Methyloterricola oryzae: one gene and its partner. The protein of the gene in region 1 interacts with the protein of each later gene in a pairwise test. Links are inferred from orthologs where the notes say so. Each region holds a gene or a part of one and is shown on either strand. Other genes may lie near its edges. The genes, in order: EK23_RS02600 and murG.

What was found.
Region 2: the proteins of EK23_RS02600 (region 1) and murG interact in binary tests that used the Escherichia coli proteins (3 or more experiments, as listed by UniProt). The link is inferred for Methyloterricola oryzae from one-to-one orthologs.

The regions. Positions count from the first base shown.
Region 1 is NZ_JYNS01000001.1:594,454-597,581, forward strand. What follows is about bases 295-3,110. They hold EK23_RS02600 (TrmH family RNA methyltransferase), read left to right. Parts: upstream 295-1,168; coding sequence 1,169-2,053; downstream 2,054-3,110. Other genes in these bases: EK23_RS02590 (YajD family HNH nuclease), read right to left, coding at 317-697; hmuQ (heme-degrading protein HmuQ), read right to left, coding at 729-1,031; EK23_RS02605 (SRPBCC family protein), read right to left, coding at 2,026-2,484; sdmA (4beta-methylsterol monooxygenase), read left to right, coding at 2,650-3,110. Also shown: glk (glucokinase), read left to right, coding at 1-290; more of sdmA, read left to right, coding at 3,111-3,128.
Region 2 is NZ_JYNS01000006.1:220,564-223,874, reverse strand. Bases 313-3,311 are described here. They hold murG (undecaprenyldiphospho-muramoylpentapeptide beta-N-acetylglucosaminyltransferase), read left to right. Parts: upstream 313-1,276; coding sequence 1,277-2,347; downstream 2,348-3,311. Other genes in these bases: murC (UDP-N-acetylmuramate--L-alanine ligase), read left to right, coding at 2,344-3,311; ftsW (putative lipid II flippase FtsW), read left to right, coding at 313-1,295. Outside these bases: murD (UDP-N-acetylmuramoyl-L-alanine--D-glutamate ligase), read left to right, coding at 1-93; more of ftsW, read left to right, coding at 90-312. UniProt on the Escherichia coli protein: Cell wall formation. Catalyzes the transfer of a GlcNAc subunit on undecaprenyl-pyrophosphoryl-MurNAc-pentapeptide (lipid intermediate I) to form undecaprenyl-pyrophosphoryl-MurNAc-(pentapeptide)GlcNAc (lipid intermediate II).

The DNA of each region.
Region 1 (3,128 bases):
CGCGACTGGGCGTGGGGGATGAAGACCCGGTGTGCCGCGAGGCGGTGCGCCTGTTCACGGAGCTATACGGAGCCGAAGCAGGCAACCTGGCCCTCAAATGCTTCGCCACGGGCGGCGTGTTCATCGGCGGGGGCATTGGCCCTAAGATCCGCCCCTTGCTGGAATCCGGCGAGTTCTTGCGCGCCTTCACCGCCAAGGGCCGCTTCGCGCCGGTGATGGCCAAGATGCCGGTCAAGCTGGCCCTGAACCCCCGCGCCCCGCTGCTGGGCGCCTTGCATTACTTCGGCTGAGACCACCTTCCTCGCGGCGGAGTGCGTCAGTCCTTCTTCAACAGGGACGCCAGATCGGCGAAGGGCTTGTGGGAGCCGCCGCCATCCGCCCGCGCGCCCGGCTTTTCGCGCCCGTAGCGGTCCGCGTTGAGGTAGCGGGAGTGCTCCTCGTCGTGGCAGTACAAGCACAATAGCTCCCAGTTGCTGCCGTCCGGCGGGTTGTTGTCATGGTTGTGGTCGCGGTGATGGACCGTGAGTTCGCGCAGGTTCTTGAGGTCGAACACCCGGGCGCAGCGTCCGCAGACCCAGGGATAGAGCTTGAGGGCCTGCTCGCGGTAGCCGCGCTCGCGTTCTTCCGCCGCCTTGCGGGCCTCGGCGACCACGCGGTCCAGTTTGGCTTGATCCGGTGTGGTTTTCTTCGGGGGCATGGCAAACACTCCTGGGCTTGAGCCGGCCGGTTTAAAGCACCGCCTCGAACCCTTCGAAATTGGGGTGGCCGATGTAGACGCCCTTCGCGCCGCCCGCATTGGCGTGGGCCTTGCGAAATGCCTCGGAGTGGGTCCAGGCCTCGAAAGCCTCGCGGGACTCCCAGACCGAATGGGAGGCAAACAGGGAATATTCCTCACTGGCCGGTCCCTGCAGCAGATGGAACTCCTTGAAACCGGGCACCTCGTCCAGATAGGTTTCGCGGTTCTTCCAGATTTCGACGAACTCGGTCTCCTTACCCGGGGTGATCTTGAAGCGGTTCATGGCAATGAACATGGCGTATCTCGTGCGTTGTCGACGGCAGGCGTCAAAGGCCCTAATTAAACCCATGCGGCAGGATTTCACAAGCCCGGCATCGCGCCGAAGGCGCCCGCCGTGCGAAACTTGAGCATTTTCATCGACCGGCCTCCAGCATGCCTTCCAACCCGAAAAAGCCACGACGACCCGCGAAAACCAACGCCAGACCCGCGCCGCGGCGCGAAGCCCCGCAAGCATCCCGGCGCGAGACGCCCACGGAAGCGGACGCCGGCGAGAAACTGGCCAAGATCGCCGGTCTCCCTGCCGTGAGTGCCCTGTTCCGGCACGAACCGCAGCGGATCATGCGGCTGTACTATGAAGAGCGCCTGAAGGCCGCCGTCGGCCCCATCTGCTCCGAACTGGCGCGGCTGCACCGGCCCTACCGGCTGGTAAGCCCCGAGGAACTGGCCAAGGTGGCCGGCACCGTTCTGCATGGCGGTGTGGTGGCGGCGGCGATTCCGCGCCCGGTTTACGATCTGCAGTTCACCGAGGCCGAACGCTGGGCCCAGCGCGCGGAGCCGATCCTGATCCTGGACGGGGTGGGCAATCCCCACAACCTGGGCGCCATCGCCCGCACCCTGGGGTTTTTTGGCATCAAGCACCTGGTGATCTCGGACCACCCGGAACAGGCCGCGCCCTCGGACGCCGCCTACCGCGTGGCCGAAGGCGGGCTGGACCTGATCGATGTGCACCGCCTGCGCCACCTGCCGCGCAGCCTCAAACGCCTGCAGCAACATTACCGCGTGGTGGGCACGGCCCTCACCGAAACAGCCCAGCCCTTGGACGAACTGCCTTTGGATGATCGCCCCCTGGCCCTGGTGCTGGGCAACGAAGAACATGGCCTGCCGCCGCAGACCCTCGCCGTATGCGAAGCGACGGTCATGCTCCAGGGCGCGGGCGAGATCCAGTCCCTCAACGTCTCCGCCACCGCCGCCATCCTGGTCTACGAACTGGCGCGCCGGCGGCCGGCGCCTCAGCAGCCGAAAAAGCGCGCCAGATAGTCGCGGCGAAAATCGAAGATGGCCTCCAGGCGCTGGCGCACGAACAGCGCGTGCACCAGACGTCCCAGCCAGCCCCAGGGCATGACGTAGTACACCCGGTCCTCCATCTCGATGCCGCCGGGTACCGGCTCGAAACGGTGCAGGTGGTGCCAGAAGCGGTAGGGACCGATGCGCTGCTCGTCGACGAATTGCCGCAGCGGAATCACATGCTTGATCTCCGTCACCCAGGTCATCGGGATCCCCGCCACGGCGGCGATGCGATAGGTGATGATCAGCCCCGGATAAATGTCTTCGGGCACCTCGGAGGTAATGCCAAAGCGCAGGAAGGCCGGCGTGATCTGCTCCAGGTTGCGCGGCGTGGAGAAAAACGGCCAGGCTTCCTCGGGCGTAATGGGCAGAAATTGCCGGCGGTGCAGACTGTAGATTTTCATGGATGCCAGTTCTTGGGATCAGTCGGTCCGGCCCGACGGGGAATTCAAGGCCTTCGACCGGCGCAATCCGCCGATGTTCGGCCGGGATTTTTCGTGGCCCCTCCGGGAACGCTCCGATATACTCACGGGTTGATCCGCCAACGCCAGACCGAGAGACACAAAGCCTTGAACGCCACGCCACAGGAGATGCCCCGCCGCCGTCAGGCCCGCACCGCCGGCCCCAGCGGCAACTATTGGTACGCGGTCGAACTGGAGCGCAACCTGAAGCCGGGGGAAGTGAGAAAGGTGCGGTTCTGGAAACAGGATATCGCCCTCTACCGCACCGCCGACGGCAGCCTGCACGCGGTCGAGGATCGCTGCGCCCACCGCCAGCTTGCCTTGTCCAAGGGCTTCGTGGAGGACGGCAACCTGGTCTGCAGCTATCACGGCTGGAAGTTCGACGGCTGCGGGCGCTGCGTGGAAATTTCCCACGAACTGGGCAGCGGCCGCTCGCAGTTGCCCAAGATCCGGCTGCGGCACTACCCGGTGCAAGTGCGCTGGGGCTTCATCTGGCTGTTTCCGGGCGACCCGGAACTGGCCGACAGCGTGAGCCTGCCCCACATCCCGCAGCTGGAATGCGCCGAACCCTGGCCCTTCTTTCCCAT
Region 2 (3,311 bases), on another replicon or contig:
TTGGCTCCAGCTTGTGCCAGCCTGGACCAGTACAAGGATTATCAGGAACGTGGGCGGATGTTCGCGGAAGCGGTTAGAGGGTTGAAGCCATGAACACACGGGTAGCGGGTCGCGGGCGTGGGCTGGTGCTGCAGTGGGGCCCCAGCCGGTTTTATGTGGACACGGTCCTGCTGTGTGCGGCAATGGGTCTGCTGGTGCTGGGCTTTGTCATGGTGGCCTCGGCGTCCCTGCATCTGGGCGAGAAACTGGCGGAGGACAGCTTCTATTTCCCCAAGCACCAGGTGGTGCACATCGCCATGGGCCTGGCCTCGGCCATCTTCGTCGGCTGCCAGTCCCTGGAGTTCTGGAAGAAGTCCGCTCCGGTGCTGCTGCTGGTGGGGATGGGCCTGCTGGTGCTGGTGCTGATTCCTGGTCTGGGCAAGTCGGTCAACGGCAGTTCCCGCTGGCTCAGCCTGCTGGGCGTGCGCATCCAGGTTTCCGAAATCTTCAAGCTGTTTGCCGTCATCTACATGGCCAGCTTCATCACCCGCCGCCTGAATTTGGTGCGGGAATCCGTGATGGGCATGATCGTGCCCCTGGCCCTGCTGGCGGTGGGTGGGGTGCTGCTGCTGCTGGAGCCTGATTTTGGCGCCACCGCGGTGATCATGGCCACTGCCCTCGGGATGCTGTTCCTGGCCGGGGCGCGTCTGTGGCAATTCGGCATCCTGCTGGGCGCCATGGGCGCTGCCGGGGTCGTGCTCATCTTCACCTCGTCCTACCGACTGAAGCGTGTGCTGAGCTTCATCGACCCTTGGGCTGATCCCCTGAATTCCGGCTTCCAGCTTACCCAGGCGCTCATCGCCTTCGGGCGCGGTGAATGGATGGGCGTGGGTCTGGGCTCCAGCGTGCAGAAGCTGTTTTACCTGCCGGAGGCGCACACCGACTTCCTGTTTTCGGTGATCGGAGAGGAACTGGGCCTGTTCGGTGCCAGCGTGGTGATCTTCCTGTTCGGTGTGGTGGTCTGGCGCGCATTCGTCATCGGCCACCTGGCCGCACGCTCGGACAATCGTTTCGCCGCCTTCCTGGCCTATGGCATCGGCATTTGGTTCGGCTTGCAGGCCTTCATCAACATGGGGGTGAACATGGGCATGCTGCCTACCAAGGGCCTGACCCTGCCGCTCATGAGCTATGGCGGCGGCAGCATGATGGTCATGTGTTCCGCCTTGGCCTTGCTGTTCCGCGTGCGCAGCGAAGTGATCGAATCCCACACCGGCACGCCCCGGACGAGTAGCTCCGCATGGCTGCGCGCATCATGATCCTGGCCGGCGGGACCGGCGGACACATCTATCCGGCCTTGGCCGTGGCCTGCGAACTGCGGGATCAGGGCAATGAGGTGCTCTGGATGGGTTCGGAGGCGGGTATGGAGAACCGCGTGGTGCCCGCGGCGGGTTTTCCCCTGAGGCGGCTCGCGGTCTCCGGGTTTCGTGGCAAGGGCTGGCTGGCCAAGCTGGCGACCCCGTTCCGCCTGATCCGCGCCTGCTTGCAGGCAGGGGGCATCCTGATTGCCGACCGCCCGCAGGTCGTTTTGGGGATGGGCGGGTTCGTGGCGGGGCCAGGCGGCTTCATGGCGCGTCTGTTCGGCATTCCCCTGGTCATCCACGAGCAGAACAGGATTCCGGGTACAACCAACCGAATCTTGGTAAAATGCGCCAACCTGGCTCTGGAGGCCTTTCCCGGCAGTTTCCCGGCCCTGGCCGGCGCGCATTGCGTGGGCAATCCCTTGCGGAGGGAGATTGCCGTAGCCGTGCCTACGAAAAAGCGCCTGGAGGGGAGCGAACTTAAGATTCTGGTCGTGGGCGGCAGCCAGGGTGCGGCAGCTCTGAACCACACCGTTCCCGAGGCCTTGGCACTGGTAGGCCCTGGGGTGCGCGTCTGGCATCAGACGGGGCAAGCCATGTGTCAGGAAGTGGAGGAGCACTACCGGCGGCTGGGAGTCGTCGGTGCCAAGGTGGCCCCTTTCATCGAGGACATGGCCGAGGCCTACCGCTGGGCCGATCTGGCCATTTGCCGCTCCGGCGCCATGACCGTCAGCGAGTTGACCGCGGCCGGCCTTCCAGCCCTGCTCGTTCCATTCCCTTTTGCGATCGATGACCATCAAACCGCCAATGCGCGTTACTTGTCCGAAGCCGGCGCAGCCATTCTGATGCCGCAATCCGAACTGACCGGCGAGCGTCTGGCCGCCGAGATCCAGAGCCTGTTGGCCCAACCGGAACGCCTGGCGGACATGTCGCGGGAGTCCCGGCGGCAGGCGCGCCTGGACGCCGCGAGCGAAGTGGCGAGTTTGTGCCTGAAACAGGTGCGCCCATGAGATTGCCGCAGCCCCTCTCCAGTCAGTACGGCATGGGCCGCATCAAGCGTATCCATTTCGTCGGCATCGGCGGAACCGGGATGAGCGGCATCGCCGAGGTCCTGATCAACCTGGGTTACCAGGTGTCAGGCTCCGACCTGCAGTTGAGCGCCAATGCACGCCGCTTGCAGGAGGCCGGCGCCAAGGTTTTTATCGGTCATCACCCGGAAAACGTGGCGGGCACCGAGGTGGTCGTGATTTCCAGCGCCGTGAGCCGCGACAACCCGGAGGTGGAGACGGCGCGCAAGGCGCGTATTCCGGTGATCTCGCGGGCGGAGATGCTGGCTGAGTTGATGCGCTTCCGCTACGGAATCGCGGTGGCGGGGACCCACGGGAAGACCACCACCACCAGCCTGGCCGCGAGCGTGCTGGCGGAGGCGGGGTTGGACCCCACCTTTGTCATCGGGGGCCGGCTCAACAGCGTGGGCGCCAATGCGCAGTTGGGCAAGGGCGATTATCTGGTCGCGGAGGCGGATGAGAGCGATGCCTCGTTTCTGCACCTGCAGCCCATGATCGCGGTAGTCACCAATATCGACCAGGATCACATGGAGACTTATGGCGGCGATTTCCAGCGGCTGAAGGACACCTTCGTGGAATTCCTCCGCCATGTGCCGTTCTACGGGCTTGCCCTGGTTTGCCTGGACGATCCGGGCGTTCGCGACATTCTGGCCCGCATCGACAAGCCGGTACGTACCTACGGCCTGAGCGAGGATGCCGATATCCGCGCCGTCGATATTGTGCGCAAGGGTCTCAGCAGCCGTTTCTGCGTGTTGCGGCAGGGGGTGCCGGGGCGCCTGGCGATCACCCTGAACCTGCCGGGTCTGCACAACATCCGTAACGCCCTGTCGGTCATCGGTGTGGCCAGCGAACTGGGCGTCTCGGACGAGGTTCTGCAGCGCGCCCTGGCGAACTTCACCGGCATCGG